2 regions of the Halotolerantifilum yawarlongkerapense genome follow, and region 2 is predicted to be linked to the other one. Evidence: a T-box and tRNA genes for the amino acid it is inferred to sense, from the RefSeq annotation. Region 2 holds a T-box; the other holds one or more tRNA genes.
The links. A T-box is a leader RNA that pairs with one kind of tRNA and senses whether it is charged. The one in region 2 lies ahead of metG (methionine--tRNA ligase), so its partner is inferred to be a tRNA-Met.
Positions count from the first base shown of each region.

Region 1: it has a tRNA-Met gene. The T-box ahead of metG (methionine--tRNA ligase) is inferred to sense a tRNA for this amino acid. The anticodon was not compared.

Region 1 is NZ_CP199719.1:2,160,020-2,169,756, forward strand. Features, by position in the region: tRNA gene ACULM0_RS10695 (tRNA-Ala) at 1-50, shown strand, start outside; rRNA gene ACULM0_RS10700 (23S ribosomal RNA) at 196-3,135, shown strand; rRNA gene rrf (5S ribosomal RNA) at 3,255-3,371, shown strand; tRNA gene ACULM0_RS10710 (tRNA-Met) at 3,392-3,467, shown strand; tRNA gene ACULM0_RS10715 (tRNA-Glu) at 3,480-3,554, shown strand; tRNA gene ACULM0_RS10720 (tRNA-Val) at 3,560-3,635, shown strand; tRNA gene ACULM0_RS10725 (tRNA-Leu) at 3,651-3,734, shown strand; tRNA gene ACULM0_RS10730 (tRNA-Gly) at 3,745-3,819, shown strand; tRNA gene ACULM0_RS10735 (tRNA-Phe) at 3,825-3,900, shown strand; tRNA gene ACULM0_RS10740 (tRNA-Ser) at 3,955-4,043, shown strand; gene ACULM0_RS10745 (Na+/H+ antiporter subunit E) at 4,240-4,734, shown strand; gene ACULM0_RS10750 (MrpF/PhaF family protein) at 4,731-4,994, shown strand; gene mnhG (monovalent cation/H(+) antiporter subunit G) at 4,991-5,281, shown strand; gene ACULM0_RS10760 (Na(+)/H(+) antiporter subunit B) at 5,278-5,820, shown strand; gene ACULM0_RS10765 (hypothetical protein) at 5,824-6,078, shown strand; gene ACULM0_RS10770 (MnhB domain-containing protein) at 6,109-6,504, shown strand; gene ACULM0_RS10775 (sodium:proton antiporter) at 6,497-6,829, shown strand; gene ACULM0_RS10780 (complex I subunit 5 family protein) at 6,831-8,381, shown strand; gene ACULM0_RS10785 (complex I subunit 5 family protein) at 8,396-9,737, shown strand, end outside.
Region 2 is NZ_CP199719.1:1,742,677-1,752,413, reverse strand. Features, by position in the region: gene lepB (signal peptidase I) at 1-277, shown strand, start outside; gene ACULM0_RS08535 (cyclic-di-AMP receptor) at 292-618, shown strand; gene holB (DNA polymerase III subunit delta') at 628-1,608, shown strand; gene ACULM0_RS08525 (PSP1 domain-containing protein) at 1,622-2,446, shown strand; gene ACULM0_RS08520 (tRNA1(Val) (adenine(37)-N6)-methyltransferase) at 2,484-3,239, shown strand; gene rsmI (16S rRNA (cytidine(1402)-2'-O)-methyltransferase) at 3,243-4,061, shown strand; gene ACULM0_RS08510 (AbrB/MazE/SpoVT family DNA-binding domain-containing protein) at 4,115-4,357, opposite strand; gene ACULM0_RS08505 (hypothetical protein) at 4,571-5,008, opposite strand; gene ACULM0_RS08500 (flavin reductase family protein) at 5,099-5,608, shown strand; gene ACULM0_RS08495 (YxiG family protein) at 5,646-6,035, opposite strand; T-box leader at 6,161-6,378, shown strand; gene metG (methionine--tRNA ligase) at 6,381-8,345, shown strand; gene ACULM0_RS08485 (TatD family hydrolase) at 8,443-9,222, shown strand; gene rnmV (ribonuclease M5) at 9,224-9,737, shown strand, end outside.

The DNA of each region.
Region 1 (9,737 bases), 420 kb from region 2:
CCTGCCTTGCACGCAGGGGGTCAGGAGTTCGAGTCTCCTTACCTCCACCATTTTGATTTCTTTTGTCGCATATGAAACGCTCATTGAAAATTGCATACAGCAAAACTTCTTAAAATCTAAGAAAAAAACCAAGCTGAAATTTGAAAGAGAGAATCTCTTTTTTAAAAGATCTGATCGCCGACTCAAGGTGAAGCAGGTCAAGTAAGTAAGAGCATAAGGCGGATGCCTTGGCACTTGGAGCCGATGAAGGACGTGGTAAGCTGCGAAAAGCCCCGTGTAGCCGCAAGCAGGCGATGATACGGGGATGTCCGAATGGGGAAACCCCCTCGCGTTCATCCGCGAGGACCGTCAGGTGAATACATAGCCTGACGGGGGGAACCCGGTGAACTGAAACATCTAAGTAACCGGAGGAAGAGAAATAAAACAATCTATTTTCCGAGTAGCGGCGAGCGAAAGGGAAAGAGCCCAAACCGAGACCTACGGGTCTCGGGGTTGCGGACGGACGAATAAAGTTTAGGGATAAGTCTAGTCGAAGATGCCTGGGAAGGCACACCAGAGCGGGTGATAGTCCCGTAGACGAAAGGTGGACCCGGACGACGTCCGATCCAGAGTACCACGGGACACGAGAAATCCTGTGGGAAGCAGGGAGGACCATCTCCCAAGGCTAAATACTACCAAGTGACCGATAGCGCATAGTACCGTGAGGGAAAGGTGAAAAGAACCCCTGGAGGGGAGTGAAATAGAACCTGAAACCTTATGTTTACAAGCAGTGGGAGCAAGCATGACTTGCGACCGCGTACTTTTTGTAGAACGGGCCAACGAGTTACGTTATGCAGCGATAGGTTAAGGTGCTTGAGCACCGTAGCCGTAGCGAAAGCGAGTCTGAATAGGGCGACGAGTTGTATGGCGTAGACCCGAAACCGTGTGACCTACCCATGAGCAGGGTGAAGCAGAAGTAAAATTTTGTGGAGGCCCGAACCCATGTCTGTTGAAAAAGGCTGGGATGACTTGTGGGTAGCGGAGAAATTCCAATCGAACACGGAGATAGCTGGTTCTCCCCGAAATAGCTTTAGGGCTAGCCTGAGGAAATGAGACACGGAGGTAGAGCACTGACTAGCCTAGGGGGCTTCACCGCCTACCGAAGCTTATCAAACTCCGAATGCCGTGATCTTTATCCTTGGAGTCAGACAGCGTGTGATAAGATTCGTTGTCGAGAGGGAAACAGCCCAGACCATCAGCTAAGGTCCCCAAGTGTGGATTAAGTGGGAAAGGATGTGACATTGCCTAGACAACTAGGATGTTGGCTTAGAAGCAGCCACGCATTGAAAGAGTGCGTAATAGCTCACTAGTCGAGTGATGTCGCGCCGAAAATTACCGGGGCTAAAATCCACCACCGAAGCTATGGATTAGAAGACTTAAGGTCTTCTAGTGGTAGGGGAGCATTGTATACGGGACGAAGCTGTACTGTAAGGTATGGTGGACTGTATAGAAGAGAGAATGTTGGCATGAGTAGCGAGAGGTGTGTGAGAATCACACCGGCCGAAAACCTAAGGGTTCCTGAGGAAGGCTCGTCCACTCAGGGTAAGTCAGGACCTAAGCCGAGGACGAAAGTCGTAGGCGATGGACAACAGGTGAAGATTCCTGTACCGCTTTAGAAGCGTTTGAGAGATGTGGTGACACAGGAGGATAGGCAGAGCGCGCGATTGGAAGAGCGCGTCCAAGCAGCAAGCTTGATGGGATAGGCAAATCCGTCCCGTTAAAAGGTGAGCTGTGATGGGGAGTGAACTTAAGTAACGAAGCTGTCGATTTCAAACTGTCGAGAAAAGCCGCTATCGAGTTTTTAGGGCGCCTGTACCGTAAACCGACACAGGTAGGTAGGAAGAGAATTCTAAGGCCAGCGAGAGAACCATTGTTAAGGAACTCGGCAAAATGACCCCGTAACTTCGGGAGAAGGGGTGCCGCGCGTAGGGTGTCAAAGCCTGAGGCGGCCGCAGAGAATAGGCCCAAGCGACTGTTTACCAAAAACACAGGTCTCTGCTAAATCGAAAGATGATGTATAGGGGCTGACGCCTGCCCGGTGCTGGAAGGTTAAGAGGAAAGGTTAGCGTAAGCGAAGCTTAGAATCGAAGCCCCAGTAAACGGCGGCCGTAACTATAACGGTCCTAAGGTAGCGAAATTCCTTGTCGGGTAAGTTCCGACCCGCACGAAAGGCGTAACGATTTGGGCGCTGTCTCAACAATGGACTCGGTGAAATTGTAGTACCGGTAAAGATGCCGGTTACCCGCAGCAAGACGGAAAGACCCCGTGGAGCTTTACTGTAGCTTGGCACTGGATTTTGGTATGGGATGTACAGGATAGGTGGGAGACATAGAAGCATGCGCGCCAGTGTGTGTGGAGTCGTCCTTTGGATACCACCCTTTCCATACCAGTGTTCTAACCAGGAGCTGTGATCCAGCTCTGGGACAATGTCAGGTGGGCAGTTTGACTGGGGCGGTCGCCTCCTAAAGAGTAACGGAGGCGCCCAAAGGTTTCCTCAGCGCGGTTGGAAATCGCGCAAAGAGTGCAAAGGCATAAGGGAGCTTGACTGCGAGACATACAGGTCGAGCAGGGACGAAAGTCGGGCTTAGTGATCCGGTGGTACCGCATGGAAGGGCCATCGCTCAACGGATAAAAGCTACCCCGGGGATAACAGGCTTATCTCCCCCAAGAGTCCACATCGACGGGGAGGTTTGGCACCTCGATGTCGGCTCGTCTCATCCTGGGGCTGTAGTAGGTCCCAAGGGTTGGGCTGTTCGCCCATTAAAGAGGCACGCGAGCTGGGTTCAGAACGTCGTGAGACAGTTCGGTCCCTATCTGCTGTGGGCGTTGGATATTTGAGAGGCTCTGTTCCTAGTACGAGAGGACCGGAATGGACGCACCGCTGGTGGATCAGTTGTCCTGCCAAGGGCATAGCTGAGTAGCTACGTGCGGAAGGGATAAGCGCTGAAGGCATCTAAGCGCGAAGCCCCCCTCAAGATGAGATATCCCATCATTTATGAGTAAGACCCCAGATAGACCATCTGGTTGATAGGCCAAGGGTGAAAGGGCAGTAATGCTTTTAGCTGATTGGTACTAATCGGTCGAGGACTTGACCTAAGGCGAACCTTGGGTTGGTGAGAAGATCATAAAGAGAAGATACTTTTTCTTAGAAACAACTTGGTTTGATTTGCTGTATGCGATTTTGAGTGAGCGAAAGCTTGCTTACAATTGAAGAATCCGGTGACGATAGCGAGAAGGATACACCTGTTCCCATCCCGAACACAGACGTTAAGCTTCTCAGCGCTGAAGGTACTTGGGGAGCAGTCCCCTGGGAGAATAGGACGTTGCCGGTCTTCACATCATCACAATCCATCGCGGGGTGGAGCAGTTGGCAGCTCGTCGGGCTCATAACCCGGAGGTCGCAGGTTCGAATCCTGTCCCCGCAACCATTACATATACCTGGCCCCTTGGTCAAGCGGTCAAGACACCGCCCTTTCACGGCGGTAACGGGGGTTCGATTCCCCCAGGGGTCACCATTCACGGGAGCATAGCTCAGCTGGGAGAGCATCTGCCTTACAAGCAGGAGGTCACAGGTTCGATCCCTGTTGCTCCCACCAATAGCATCACAAAACGCGGGCGTGGCGGAACTGGCAGACGCGCTAGATTTAGGTTCTAGTGTCTACGACGTGGGGGTTCAAATCCCTTCGCCCGCACCATTTTTTTCTTGCGGAAGTGGCTCAGTGGTAGAGCATCGCCTTGCCAAGGCGAGGGTCGCGGGTTCAAATCCCGTCTTCCGCTCCATTTATGCCCAGATAGCTCAGTCGGTAGAGCAGGGGACTGAAAATCCCCGTGTCGGTGGTTCGATTCCGCCTCTGGGCACCATCATAGGTCGTCTGCGAGTTGACTCGCGGTCGACCTATATTCCTTTTCCCATCCGGAGAGGTACCGAAGTGGCCATAACGGGGCGGTCTTGAAAACCGTTAGGGCGCAAGCCCACGTGGGTTCGAATCCCACCCTCTCCGCCATGATTTGCGATGAAGAGCCCAAGAAGGCTCTTTTTTTTTGTGCCCGGGCTTTTCTAAGGGGGCCCTTCTCTGATATCATGAGTGCACAAGGTCCTCATTTCACGAAAAGGTATAAAATTTTTCTATAGGTAGTTGAAATGCTTTTGTTTTTCTTATAGACTATTGGGTAATAGTACATCAAGCGGGGTGATATGCAATGATCAGGAATCAAGCGATCGACTTAAAACTGATGACGACACTTTTTGCCTTCTGGATGCTCTTGACATGGAATCCTTCCCTTCAGAATATCCTGGTGGGCCTCGTGATCTCTGCTGTGGTCATGGTGATCACGGAACTCACGGAGTCGCATAAGGGCCAGAGTGTATTTAGCAATCTGAATCTGATTAATTTTACGCTGTTCGTCGTGCGCGTGATCATGGATATTTTTATCGCCACGTATGAACATGTGAAAAAAATTCGCAAGAACGATGCATGGAGCGCCATCATCTATCACGAACTGACCTGCCAAGACGTATTGCTCAAGACGCTTATCGCCAATGCGGTAACGCTGACGCCGGGGACTATCAGCCTGGAGATCCAGGGCAATACCCTGATCGTCCTGGCCCTTGTTCGAGACGTGTCGGAGGTAGAAGAATTTAAAACGGTCATCATTCCACGGTACGAGCGAATTTTCGGGAGGAAAAAAAGATGACGATCATTTCTCTGACCAACATCATATTGCTCTTGGCCATCTCGTTGACGCTCTACCGTCTATTTGCCATACGGAGCATCTGGGATAAGCTCCTGAGCCTGAATCTGCTCAGCATCAAGATGCTACTGCTCTTTACGATCATCAGTGTCGATCGGGGTGACCCGAACCTACTCGACATCTCCATGACCTTTGCCATTTTGAGTTTTCTAGTGGTCTTACTACTCAGCCGATTTGTCATCATGGGGGGGCGGACGAAATGATCGGAGATATCCTATTGCTGTTTGGAGCCCTTTTGGTGATCCTGGGCATGATCGGGATCTTTGTCTTCAAAGACCTCTACGCCAGGATCCTGACCTCGAGTATGATTGACTCAGCGGCTACCGTGGCCATACTGGTGGCCCTGATGTTCAAGGTCGGTTGGAATACCCTGACGCTGAAGCTTTTTATCATCCTGGCCTTCCTACTGATCACATCACCGGTGTCCAACCACCTGATTGCATCTAGCGCCCACCTCAATGGCGTTGAACCGGAGGAGGAATACCGATGATCCTCAAGTACATCATGCACGTGCTGTTGATCCTAGTGGCCATCATGACGATCAAAGAGCGGAACTACCTGCGGATGATCATTTACTTCTCTGTCTTCAGCCTGGTGATTTCGGCTCTCTATTTCCTCAACTCGGCCCCGGACGTGGCCATCGCGGAAATCGCCATCGGTAGTGCTCTGATCCCGCTGATCTTTCTGCTCACCGTTTCCAAGCAGCGGGTCTTTATCGTCACAGGAGACGTGATGAACCAATGCTTTATCGATGACACGGGCAACTGCAAATCGATTCTGCAGGACTTCTGTGATTTTTACAACCTGGACCTGAGGATCATGACCCATGTCGATGAGGAAGATCTCCAGCTCACGGGTGTGTTTCGAAAGGTGAACATTGACCTGTACGTAGAGAAGCGAGAGAACATGGAAGCCTTTTATCTCGTGGGAAAAGAATCGAGTATCCTCATGAACAAACTTGAAAAAATGGTGGAACCGTATGCCAACCTCCAGGTGATCCTGGTGCCGGATATCGATATGGGGGACTAAGACATGAGAAAAATCATCAATATCCTGATCCTGAGCCTCTTCTTCTATGCCTTTGTCACCATGGTGAGCTTCGAACCCAATGAAGCGGCCAAGAACTACTACATCGCCAACACGCAGACCGAGGTCAAATCGAATAACATCGTCACGGGGATCTATTTGGATTACCGGCTCTTCGACTCCCTGTTTGAGACGAGCATCCTGTTCGTAGCAACCACCGGTGTGATCTTCATGGCAAAGAAAGACGTGGACATGCACTAGCGAAACGCCCCGAAAGGCAGGTGATCCCTCATGCGGACCTCAACGATCCTGCGGACCATGAGCCGCTTTCTCTATCCCTATCTGATCCTGTACGGTGCTTACGTTACCCTGCACGGCCACCTGACACCCGGTGGCGGTTTCCAGGGTGGGGCTATCGTGGCCACGGGTTTTCTCCTTCACGTTTTCTTTCGACCGGAGCGGTTCCCCCTGGCCATTCTGTCGACCATCGAGAAATTACTCTACGCCCTCCTGCTCTTCGTCGGAGGTCTCTCCTACTTCACAAAGGGCGTTCATTTCACCAACTTCTTCATCGAACCCAATGTGCTGTTTCTCATACTCTTGAACTTTATCATCGGATTCAAGGTGACCTTGGGTCTGATCAACATTTTCGAATCATTTATCGAGGAGGGGGAAGGCGATGTTTAACCTGTATATGGCGTTGATCTTGTTCCTCATCGGTATCTACGGGCTGATGATGTCCAAGGATATCATCAAGTCCATCGTGAGTTTTAACATCGCGGAGGTGGCCTTGATCCTGCTTTTTCTCGACATGGCCGCCCTCGATGGGACCGAAGTGCCGATCTTCTGGGATGGAGTCAAGAATTTCGTCGACCCCCTACCCCAGGCCCTGATGATCACCACGATCGTTGTGGGCGCTTCGATCACAGCACTGGTGCTGATGATGAGCATCAAGATCTTCCACTATTTCGGATCGCTCGACTGGGACGATGTGCTGAAGCGGGAGCTGTAGTATGTTGACCCTGGTCTTCCTGCCGATCGCCTTTGCACTGCTCCTGTACATTGCAGACCGCGAGCGTTTGAACCGGTTGAGTCCCTATGTGATCCTGCTGGAGATTCCTCTGGCCGCAAGGCTTCTCTACCGGGTGGCCACCCAGGGGGAGATTCGCCTGCTCATGGGTGGTTATCCAAGACACATCGGAATCGAGCTGCTCGTGGATCCCCTGATGGCCGGTTTTGTCTTACTGGGGTCGATCCTCTGGCTCTTTAGTTGCCTGTACGCGATGACAAAGTGGTCCGGGGACAGCAAGTACTACTTTTTCTTTCATTTCTTGAGAGGCGCCTACTACGCCTTTTTGTTTTCTAACGACCTGTTCAATATCTTTGTCCTCGTGGAACTGATCTCGCTCATCTCCGCGGTGCTGATCACCTACAAAAAAGATGGCTTTGCCGTCCGCGCGGGCTTTTACTACCTGCTTTTCAACAGCGTGGGCATGGTCTTCTATCTTTTGGGGATCATGGTCATCTACCAGAGCATTGGATCGCTCAATTTATCGGATCTGGTGCTGATGCCCGATGGTACAGCGCTGAAGTTCAGCCTGTCCCTGATGGTAGTGGCCTTCGGGGTCAAGTCGGCCTTCTTCCCGGTCTACAACTGGCTACCCAAGGCCCACGCTGCTGCACCCACGTCCATCTCCATGCTACTCTCGGGCCTTCTCGTGAAGTCGGGGTTCGTGGGTCTGATCAAGGTCTTCCGTGTGCTCGGTAGCCAGGGGTTTACCGAGTACATGCTGATCATCGGTACCCTTACGGCCACGGTGGGTTTTCTTTTCGCATTGAGCCAGAAGGACCTCAAGATGACCCTGGCCTTCAGTACCGTGAGCCAGTCGGGTCTGATTCTCATGGGTTTGGTGGGCAACGAGGTGGTCTTCGTCGGAGGACTGCTCCACCTGTTCAACCACGCGCTTTTTAAATCGGCCCTCTTCCTCATCGCCGGGGTACTCATCGCCGCCTATAACACGCGGCGGATCGAGGAGATCAGGGGTATCTTCCAGACGATGCCCGACATCGCCTTCGTCATGATGCTGGCCATGCTATCGATCACCGCCATGCCCTTTACCAATGGCTACTACTCGAAAGCGCTGATCGCCAAGGGAGACTACCCCCTGCTCATCGGTGGGATGATCCACGTCATCAACATCGGGACCATGGTCTATTTCATCAAGATCGCCGGGGTCTTCCGGCGGGACCGCGTCCACGAAAAGCGTATTCAGGTACCGATCAACAAGCGGATCGCGATCCATGGACTCGGCCTCCTCCTCATCCTTACGGCGGCGCTGGAACCCTGGATCATGGCGCAGTTCGCCGACATCGAGATTGCCGTTTCCATGGGAAGCTTCGCTACCTTTGGCATTTACGCGGCGGTGGCCCTCTTGCTCAACCGCTTGTTCGTTCGCAAGGAACATCCCTATCTCTATCACCTGAGACATTTCAGGTTGTCCTTTGCCGACGCCAATATCCTTATGATGCTGTTCATTATCACGGCCGTCTGGTTCACGCTCTAAAGGAGGGGTGACTGTTGTTCGTATTGATTTTCTTGCCGATCCTGTTCGCTCTGCTCTTGTACATCGTGGACAAGCCGCGCTTGAATCGTCTCAGTCCCGCGGTGATCTTCGTGGAAATCGGACTGGCCGCCTACCTCTTTTACGATGTGATAGACAAGGGCCAGCGTACGATCCAACTCGGGGGATACGATCCCCACGTGGGCATCGAGCTTCTGGTGGACCCCCTGATGGCTGGCTTCGTGCTCCTTGGACCGATCCTGTGGCTCTTCAGCTACTTCTACGCCATCACCAAGTGGACGGAGGACGCTAAGTTTCATTTTTTCTTCCACTTTCTGAGGGGAACCTACTACGCCTTTATCTTTTCCAACGACCTCTTCAACATCTTCGTGCTGGTGGAGCTGATCTCCCTGCTCTCGGCGGTGCTGATCACCTACAAGAAGGATGGTTTCTCCATCCGAGCGGGTTTTTACTACCTGCTCTTCAACAGCGTGGGCATGGTCTTCTACCTGCTCGGTGTGATGATCATTTACCAACAGACCGGGTCGCTGAACCTTTCCCACATGGCCATGATGCCACCGGGACCCATGCTCAAGTTCGCCATCGCCCTGATGGTGGTGGCCTTCGGGGTCAAGTCCGCCTTCTTTCCGGTGTACAACTGGCTTCCCACGGCCCATGCCGCGGCGCCCACGTCGATCTCCATGCTGCTCTCCGGCCTTCTCGTCAAGACCGGTTTCGTGGGGCTCATCAAGGTCTTCCGGGTGCTCGGCAGCCAGGGCTTCACCGAGTACATGCTGGTGATTGGGGTGCTCACAGCGGTCATCGGCTTCCTCTTCGCCGTGAGCCAGAAGGATCTCAAGCTGATCCTGGCCTTCCACACCATCAGCCAATCGGGTCTGATCCTGATCGGTCTGGCGGGACAGGGCCCCGTCTTCGTCGGGGGGCTTTTGCACCTGTTCAACCACGCACTCTTCAAATCCGAACTCTTCCTCGTGGCCGGAGTTTTGATCGGGGCTTACAACACCCGGCGGGTGGACGAGATACGGGGTCTTTTTCAGACCATGCCCGGCATGGCGGTCATGATGGCCCTGGCCATGCTGTCCATCACGGCTTTTCCCTTCACCAATGGTTACGTGTCCAAGGCGTTGATCGCCAAGGGCTCCTACGGAACGGCCATGACCTACGCCCTCCACGTGATCAACTTCGGAACGATCCTTTCTTTCTTTAAAGTCTCCACGATCTTCCAGCGCGATAGTTTCCACCAGAAACCGCTCCACGTCCCGAGGAACAAGAAGATCGCCATCTACGGACTCGGCGTGGTCCTGCTTTTCTCGGCCTTCCTGGAGACCTTCTTCCTGG
Region 2 (9,737 bases):
CTTGATCAAGCGTGTTATCGGACTGCCGGGGGAGGCCCTCACCATTGAGGGAGGACATGTTTACATCGATGGTGCCGTTCTTGAAGAACCCTACCTGAGCACCACGACCTCTGGGGATGTGTCCATTGAAGAGATTCCCGAGGGGCAGTATTTTCTCATGGGGGATAACCGCCCGGTGAGCATGGATAGTCGGCATCTAGGCCTGATCGATGGCGAGACCATCATCGGCAAGGCGATCTTCAGATTATGGCCGCTCAATCGTATCGGTAGTATGTAGGAGGAGGGATAGTCATGAAACTTGTCATCGCAATCGTTCACGACGAAGATGCACATGATTTGGTAGAAGAGTTGACAGAAAAAGAATACGGGGTTACGAAATTAGCATCCACCGGTGGATTCCTAAAAGCTGGGAACACCACGTTACTGATCGGCGTACCCAAGAGACAGGTGGATGATGTGATCGAAGTGATCAAGGATACCTGTGACACGCGCAAAGAGTACACGACGACAAATACCATGGTAGGCAACGCCACGGGATTCGTGGGCATGCCCATAGAGGTCACGGTCGGTGGAGCGACTATCTTTGTGATCGATGTGGAGAACTATCTGAAGATCTAGGAGTCGACTATGGACCTGAGTAACGTTTTGCACCATGAACAACAGAAGAATCATCTGCTCTCCGCCCTGAAAAGCGGCCGTCTCTCACACGCCTATCTATTCGAGGGTCCGGAGGGCGTGGGGAAGTGGACCCTGGCAAAGACTTTTGCACAGGGTCTTTTCTGCGAGGCTTCTCATCCCATACCCTGTGGCGAATGCCCATCTTGCCGCCAGGTGCTTTCGGACCAGCATCCGGATTTTTTCCTCATCGAACCCGGTAAAGAGAGTATCAAGAATGAAAGGATCGAAGCTTTTCAAGAATTTGTCCGGACGAAACCCTATCGAGCGAAAAAAAAGATCGCCCTGATCGATCGCGCGCACCAGATGACACCACGCGCTCAAAACCGTCTGTTGAAAACACTGGAGGAGCCACCGGCTGATACCCACCTTTTTTTGATCAGTGCCAATGCTTCTGCGCTTCTACCTACGGTACGCTCCCGTCTCTTGATCTTGCGTTTCCACCGGATGCCGGAGGAAGTGTTGACGCGATTACTGGTGGAGAGACACGCTTTGTCCTATCTGGAGGCAGAGCAGTTGGCCCGTCTCTCCGGAGGATCCGTCGGAAGGGCGCTGGCTCTGAAGGAGAGCGATGACTTCTATGCCCTCAGAACCCTCCTCGTGGAGATCGTAATCGATATGATCGATCGCAAGCGTGAGCCGGTTTTGAGAAAAATCTCGAAATTGAAGGCTTATGAAGATTCCTTTGATGATATAATGTATATACTTAAACATCTGTTTCGTGATCTCATGATACTAAAAGGTGGTGGAGATGATCGCTTATTGATCCATGCCGATGAGATCGAGCTGCTACGTGCCAAAAGACACGCGGTCTCCCGAGAGCAACTTCTGCGGGCGATGGAGCAGCTGGAAGCTTGTGAAACGATGTTTAAGCAGAACGTTCAAGTGGAAACCATTATGGATGTTCTTTTTGTCAATCTTTTGTCCGCATAGCGAGGAGGAATTTATGGTAACCGTTGTGGGCGTACGTTTTAAAAAAGCGGGGAAGATCTATTATTTCGATCCTGCAGATCATACAGTACAGCAAAACGATGAAGTCATCGTGGAGACGGCCAGGGGTGTTGAGTTCGGCACCGTGGTCATCGGTCCCAGGGAGATTACGGAAAAAGAGGTGGTTTCACCTCTCAAACGCGTGATCCGAGTGGCGACACACGAAGATCGTATCGTGCACCAAACGAACAAGTTGAAGGCAGAAGAAGCCATGACCATTTGCGAGGAAAAAATCCGGGCGCATGGACTAGGCATGAAGTTGGTCGATGGGGAATACACTTTCGACAACAACAAAGTGATCTTTTACTTCACAGCTGATGGAAGAGTGGATTTCCGGGAACTGGTAAAGGACCTGGCCTCAGTTTTCCGCACGAGAATCGAGCTGAGACAGATCGGCGTACGGGATGAAGCGAAGATGCTCAACGGCGTCGGTCCCTGTGGAATCCAACTCTGTTGCGCCAACTGGCTCTCAGAGTTTGACCCGGTCAGCATCAAGATGGCAAAAGACCAGAACTTATCGTTGAACCCTTCGAAAATTTCTGGTGTATGCGGTCGACTGATGTGCTGTCTGCGTTACGAGCACGAGAATTATGTGCAGATGCGCGTGGATCTTCCGGTACGAGGCGCCGAAGTGATGACGCCCGAAGGTGCCGGCATTGTGGTCGACAGCATCATTTTGCAGGAGTCGGTGAAAGTACGGTTGTTCGCCGATAAGAAGAAGCGGGAACTCGGTGAAGATGTCCTGCTCTTTAAAAAAGAAGATGTCAAGAAAGTCAAATAGGGAACCCGAGAGGGTCCCCTTTTTTTGAAAGGAGCTAATGTTGAGAAAAGGTGAACGGATCGACGATCTACAGAGGGAAGGACTTCGGATCATACAGAATCCCGATTGGTTTTGTTTCGGGATCGATGCCGTCTTACTGTCCGATTTCATCCGCATAAGACCGGGTAAGCGGGCGGTCGAGTTCGGTAGCGGTACGGGGATTATCCCCATCCTGCTGACAGCCAGGACACGGGTGGCTCGCATCCACAGTTTTGAGATTCAAGAAGAGGTGGTCGAAATGGCCCGCAGGAGTGTCGCCATGAATGGTCTGGAGGATCGTATCGAGATCATCCACGCGAACCTCTCGCAGGCCGCGGAGCACCTCGGGGCCGGCGAGATCGACGTGGTCTTCTCGAATCCCCCGTACATGACGGCCGATGATGGCATGAGTAGTCCCACACAACAGAAGGCCATCAGTCGACATGAGCTGACCTTTACACTGGAAGAATTATTCGCGAGTGCCTCTCGACTGCTCAAAGACCGCGGGGATCTTTACCTCGTGCATCGACCCCACCGATTGGTGGATTTGATTGTTGCCGCGCGCAACCATGATCTGGAGCCGAAGACCATCCGCTTCGTTCATCCGAAAGAGAGGGAGGCTCCTAACATTGTGCTGCTCCACTGTAAAAAGCGCGGTCGTCCTGAGTTGAAATTCATGCCTCCCCTGGTGGTCTACGATGAAAAGGGTGACTATACCGAGGCAATCCACGGGATTTACCAAAGCGCCCAAATCGATACTTTTGAAGGGAGATAGATTATGCTGAGCATTGTCCCCACCCCCATAGGCAACCTAGACGACGTGACCTATCGTGCGTTGGAAACCCTACGGTCGGCCGATCTGATCGCCTGTGAAGACACGCGCCATACGCTGAAGCTCCTGAGACATTTTGAGATCGAGAAGACCTTGATGAGTTATCATTTGCATAACCAAGAGGGTGCATCGGAAAAGATTCTCTCCCGGCTGGAAGCGGGTGCCCATGTGGCGCTCGTGACAGATGCCGGTATGCCGGGGATCCAGGATCCCGGCAGTTTGATCATCGAAAAGGCCATCGCCGGAGGTCACGAGGTCCGGGTGCTACCTGGTCCCACGGCCTTCGTGAACGCCCTGGTGGGATCGGGACTGCCGACGGAGCACTTCTTTTTTCATGGGTTCCTACCGCGTAAAAAAGCGGCCCGGATAAAGGTCTTTGAACACCTATCGCCTCTTGATGCCACGCTGATTTTTTACGAAGCGCCCCACCGGCTTGTCGCCTGCCTCGAGGATCTGAAGGAAAGCCTGCCTGGTAGGCGGATTGTCGTGGCCAGGGAGCTCACCAAGACTTATGAAACCTTTCACAGGGGATCGGCCGCCGAGCTCATGGCGCACTTCGGGGAGACGGGTGTAAGGGGAGAGATCGTACTTCTGGTCGAGGGGGCACCAGCACCCGAGGAGACGGATTACGATGATCTGCCGGTAAGGGAGCATATCTTGGGTTTTATGGAGATGGGGTTCTCCAAGAAAGAGGCCATCAAGAAAGTGGCCAAGCTGCGGGGTGTCCAGAAGAACGAGATCTACCGAGAGAGTCACGACCTATGACCAGAGGAAAAGCCCCCATCTCTCTGCTTCGAGAGATGGGGGCTTCGGATTCCTTACAGCGTTTTCAATTCTTCAATACAACTGGGGCAGATGTTCTTGCCCTTGATATTGGTGACGCCTTTGGCCTGACCACAGAAAATGCAAGCGGGTTCATATTTTTTTAGAATGATGGTTTCGCCTTCTGTAAAAATTTCAAGCGCATCTTTTTCTGCGATGCTTAAGGTACGTCTGAGTTCGATGGGGATAACCACACGACCGAGCTCATCGACCTTTCTCACGATACCAGTGGATTTCATCGACTAACCTCCTCACTAGACAAAAGTAGACAAATTTCGACAAAATACACCTAAATAATAGCAACAGATGGCACAAGTGTCAAATGTTACTTATGATTCGGGGCTATTTTGTTAATTTATGGTTCAATTATACTATCAACCTTCCTATAATTCAATTGTTTTCCAAAGAAATTTCGACAAAATGCACCGCTCAAAGAGCGGTGCACGGTTTGCTTATTCACTTTCGGCTTTTTCTTCCTTCACTACGTCCTCGGTTTCATTCTCCTTGTTGAAAAAACGATCGTAGGCCTTCTTGCCCACGGAAGCGGTGTGGAAAAACGAGCTGATGGTTCCCACGATATCCTTGTTGTCGTTGATCTCCTTGGTCACCTCTTCGCTCGTATCGGCGACATTGTCAATCGTACCCCGGAAACGGCCCAGCGTATAGGCCACCTCTGTGGAGATGTCCTTGGCGTTTTTCGTCAGATCGGGTACGCTATCGAGCGTTGCATCGATCTCCTCTCGGTTCTCTTCAATCAAGGCTTTGACCATCTTGAGCGACTGATACGCTTTGCGCAGGATCAGCACCAGATAGGCAAGAATCACCATCACCAAGATCCAAAGGAAGAAGAACCCGACGTCTTTCAATGTAAAAGCCAGTACAGTATTCAAATGAAATCACCCCATCAAATTGTATTGCGTTGCCCCTATCCTTTAATTTATGCCCATTATAGCGCGTTCTAACAGTAGAAAGGAGAAAAAATGGAAAAATATTTGAAAAGATGGCACGATGATGCGGATCTTATCCTCGAGAGGCTCTCAAAAGGTGCTTTTGTTACGGTTTCCGATGGCGAACGGGAAAATGCGATGACGATCGCCTGGGGGAGCCTGGGTTATCTCTGGAACCGCCCGGTGTTCACGCTCTACGTCCGCCCTTCGCGGTATACCGATGAGTTGCTGAGAAGATCGGATAGTTTCACGGTCTCGATACCCGAGGCCGGGGCCTACCGCGAGGCGCTGTCGCTGTGCGGAAGCCGCTCGGGGCGCGATCTTGACAAGGTGGAGGCGAGCGGGTTGAAATGCATATCCTCCGAACGGGTGGCGGCCCCGACACTACTGATCGCCGGCCGACACCTCGAGTGTCGGGTGCTGCAAAGGGAAGGCTTCGATGGGGACTCAATCCCGCGCTCGGTGCAGGAAGGGCATTATCCAACGGGAGATTTCCATCATATCTACTACGGTGAGATCCTGAGAACTTACGATTTGAAGTAAAAAAAAGCAGCCCTTTGGGCTGCCGGGTGGTGAAGGATTATTGTAGCGGTCGTTTGACATCGAGCTGTTTGTCGTCGATACGAATCGACGAGGCCTCGATGTACAGGGAAGATGTACCCGTGTCCACGGCGAAATTGGGAACACTGATGTTCACCGCATCCTCAGGGTCCGTCACGTCGACAGTGGCAAATTCTCCAAACCCCGTGGAGAAATAACTGATGGCATCAAGCTGACGCCCTGAGAACAGGGCGGATTCCTCGCCATCGACGAAGTAAAAGGCGGACACCCCATTGAAGAACACGCGAGTTCTTTCACCAGAGGCATCGACGAGTTCCACTTCGATCACTTCTTCCTGCATATGGAAATGAAGTTGGGCCACCCGTTTGTTCTTGTATTGATGAAGTAGGGGATTCAGTTTCTCCTGCATATTTGTCACTCCTCAAAAAGCACCTATTGTTGCGCTTACACTTTTTTATCATATGGAGCGGATAATTGCAAGTGCATTTGTACAGCTTGTCTTCATCGGGGGCCTATGGTATAATTTTGACATTGAAACAGGCTGAGAAGGGAAGAGTATCTCGAGCGAAAATGTCAAGAGAGCCGGTGGTTGGTGGGAACCGGTCGTTTTCACGGGAGAAGATGGTCCCCGAGCCGCTCGGTCGACGAACGTGAGACCGGGCCGTACCCCCGCGTTAAGGGAGCAGAGTGAGGGCATCCGATCGAGGATCTCTAACTAGGGTGGTACCGCGAATGAAACCTTCGTCCCTAAGGGATGGGGGATTTTTCACTTTTTGAGAAGAGGAGGCGACTGAATATGTCCGATCGCAAGACGTTTTATGTGACGACACCCATTTACTATCCGAGCAGCAAGCTCCACATCGGTCACACCTACACGACGGTGGCCGCCGACGCCATTGCCAGGTACAAGCGTGCCAAGGGATTTGATGTCATGTTCTTGACCGGGACGGATGAACACGGTCAGAAAATCGAGAAGGTTGCTACAGAAGCAGGGAAAAGCCCCAAGGCCTTTCTCGATGAAATCGTGGCAGAGATCAAGGTGCTCTGGGAGACCATGGAGATTTCCTATGACGATTTCATCCGGACCACCGATGAAGACCACAAGCGCCGCGTGCAGATGATCTTCCAGAAGCTCTACGACAAAGGGGACATCTACAAAGACCAGTACGAGGGTCTCTACTGTACACCTTGCGAGTCCTTCTGGACAGACTCACAGGTGGAAGATGGGAAATGTCCCGATTGCGGGGGTCCGGTAGAGGTGACCAGCGAAGTGGCCTACTTCTTCCGTTTATCCAAGTACCAGGATCGTCTGCTCGAGCTCTTCGAGACCAATCCGGAGATTCTAGAACCCGCTTCACGTGTCAAAGAAATGGTCAACAACTTCATCAAACCTGGCCTTGAGGATCTCTGCATCTCACGGAGTTCCTTTGACTGGGGAATCGAAGTGCCCATCGACGAAGAGCATGTGATCTACGTTTGGCTGGATGCCCTGTCGAACTACATCACTGCCCTCGGTTACCCCGAAGTGGAAGAGGGAAAATTCGCACGATACTGGCCGGCTGATATCCATCTCGTTGGAAAGGAGATCGTTCGCTTTCACACGATTATTTGGTTTGGTCTTCTGATGGCCTTGGAGATCGACCTACCGAAGAAAGTTTTTGGACACGGTTGGATCCTGCTAGACGGTGGTAAGATGAGCAAATCGAAAGGGAATATTGTGGACCCTGTCGTGCTTATCGATCGTTATGGCGTGGATGCCTTGAAATACTTCCTCCTTCGCGAGTACGCCTTCGGTCAAGATGGTCTGTTCACCAACGAGGTCCTGTTGAACCGACTGAATGCCGATCTGGCGAACGATCTGGGGAACCTGGTGTCACGTACGCTGGCCATGGTGGAAAAATACCGCGATGGCGTTGTGCCAGCGGCGGGACCGGCCTTTGATTTTGACGAAGACATGAAGACGCTTGCTGCCACCTGCCATGAACGCGTGGACGCTCACATGGCGGACCTGGACTTCTCGGGAGCGCTCGAGGAGATATGGCAAGTGATCCGACGGACGAACAAGTATATCGATGAGACGATGCCCTGGGCTCTCGCGAAAAAGGAAGAATCGGCAGAGCAACTGGATACGGTGCTCTACAATCTGATCGAAGGGATCCGTGTGATCAGTGTGCTCATCCAGCCATTCATGCACCACACCTCACAGAGAATCTGGGAGCAGCTGGGTATTGATGAGCAGCCCTACGCGTCCAGTGAAACCTTCGGTCTCTATCCCGTGGGCAATACGGTTAAGAAAGGGGAATCACTCTTTCCCCGTATCGATGTGGCGAAGGAACTGGAGGAACTCAACCAGATGAACGAAGAGAAGAAGGCACCGGAAGTAAAGAAGCCCGAACCCAAGGAAGAAATCAGTATAGATGATTTTGCAAAGTTGGATCTGCGCGTGGCAGAGGTTATCGAGGTTGAAGATCATCCGAATGCCGACAAGCTCTTGGTATTGACTCTGGACCTAGGCTACGAAAAGCGCCAGGTGGTATCGGGGATCAAGTCACATTACAATCGAGACAATCTCTTGGGCAAAAAAGTGGTTGTGATCACGAATCTGAAACCGGTGAAGCTACGAGGGGTAGAATCCCAGGGGATGATTCTGGCTGCTGAAGACCAAGAGAATCTGAGCCTTCTCGGTGCAGATGTCGTGCCCGGCACCTCGGTCTCTTAATCGAGTGCAAGGATAAGAGAAAGGCCTGGGTTGTCCCGGGCACTTCTTTTTCTCAAGAGAAAAACAGGAAACGAAAGAACTGAAGGAGGCACTACCCATGACACTTTTTGACTCACACACCCACCTGGATGATGGGAGGTTCCAATCCGATCGCGAGTTTGTGATCCAACGTGCGAGAGCCGCAGGTGTGCGGTTCATATTGAACCCCGGGGCAGACCTCGCTTCGTCTACCGAGGCCGTGCGTTTGGCCGAGGAGAACGAAGACTACTATGCTGCCGTGGGCGTTCACCCTCATGAGGCCAAATCCGTGGACGATCAGGTATTGGCCCTGATCAAGCATCTTGCCCGATCTGAGAAGGTGGTGGCGATCGGGGAAATCGGACTCGATTATCATTACGATCACTCCGAACGCTCCGTTCAAAGGGAGGTCTTCCGTCGCCAGATCCAACTGGCCATGGACTTGCACTTGCCCATCATCATACACGACCGGGAGGCACATGCGGATGTACTCGAGATACTGAAGGAGGAAGAGGCTTTCTCCAACGGTGTACTTCTGCATTGCTATTCTGGGTCGGCAGAGATGGCCAGACAGTATGTCGAGTTGGGGGCAATGATTTCCCTTGCTGGACCGGTCACCTTCAAGAATGCCAAGAAACCCGCAGAGGTGGCACAAGAGGTCCCCCTCGATCATCTGCTCATCGAGACGGACGCGCCTTATCTCACACCTACACCGCACCGCGGAAAGCGAAATGAGCCGGCCCACGTGAAATGGGTGTGCGAACGGATCGCCGAGCTAAGGGGATTGACACCAGAGGAAGTCGCCGAGGCAACCACGGCGAACGCACTGCGATTTTTCAAGATCAAAGACGGGCGCTAAAATGATAACGGTTAAGGAGACGATTGTCGTCGAGGGGCGCGATGATCTGACGAGGCTTCGAACCTGTCTGGATGCCCATATCATCATTACCCATGGTTTCGGTATCACAGAGGCGATCTACAGGGAGATTGCCTATGCCGTGGAGCGGACGGGTGCGATTGTTCTTACGGATCCCGACTATGCTGGAGAACAGATTCGGTCTAGAATCAACCGGCGGATTCCAGGGGTCAAGCACGCCTTCATCACCCGTGAGGAAGGCACCCTCGATGACAACGTGGGCGTGGAAAACGCATCTTGTGGGGCTATTCTAGAAGCACTCGCCAAAGTGCGGACGTTGTCGGAAAAACCCGGTGACTATACACCGGCGGATCTTGTGATGCTGGGTCTCTCTGGACATCCCCAAGCTGTCGAACGACGCAATCAATTGGGCAAGGTGCTGGGTATCGGTTATGCGAATGCGCGCGGTTTCCTCGAGCGGCTCAATCACTATGGCATCACGCGTCAAGAACTCGCGG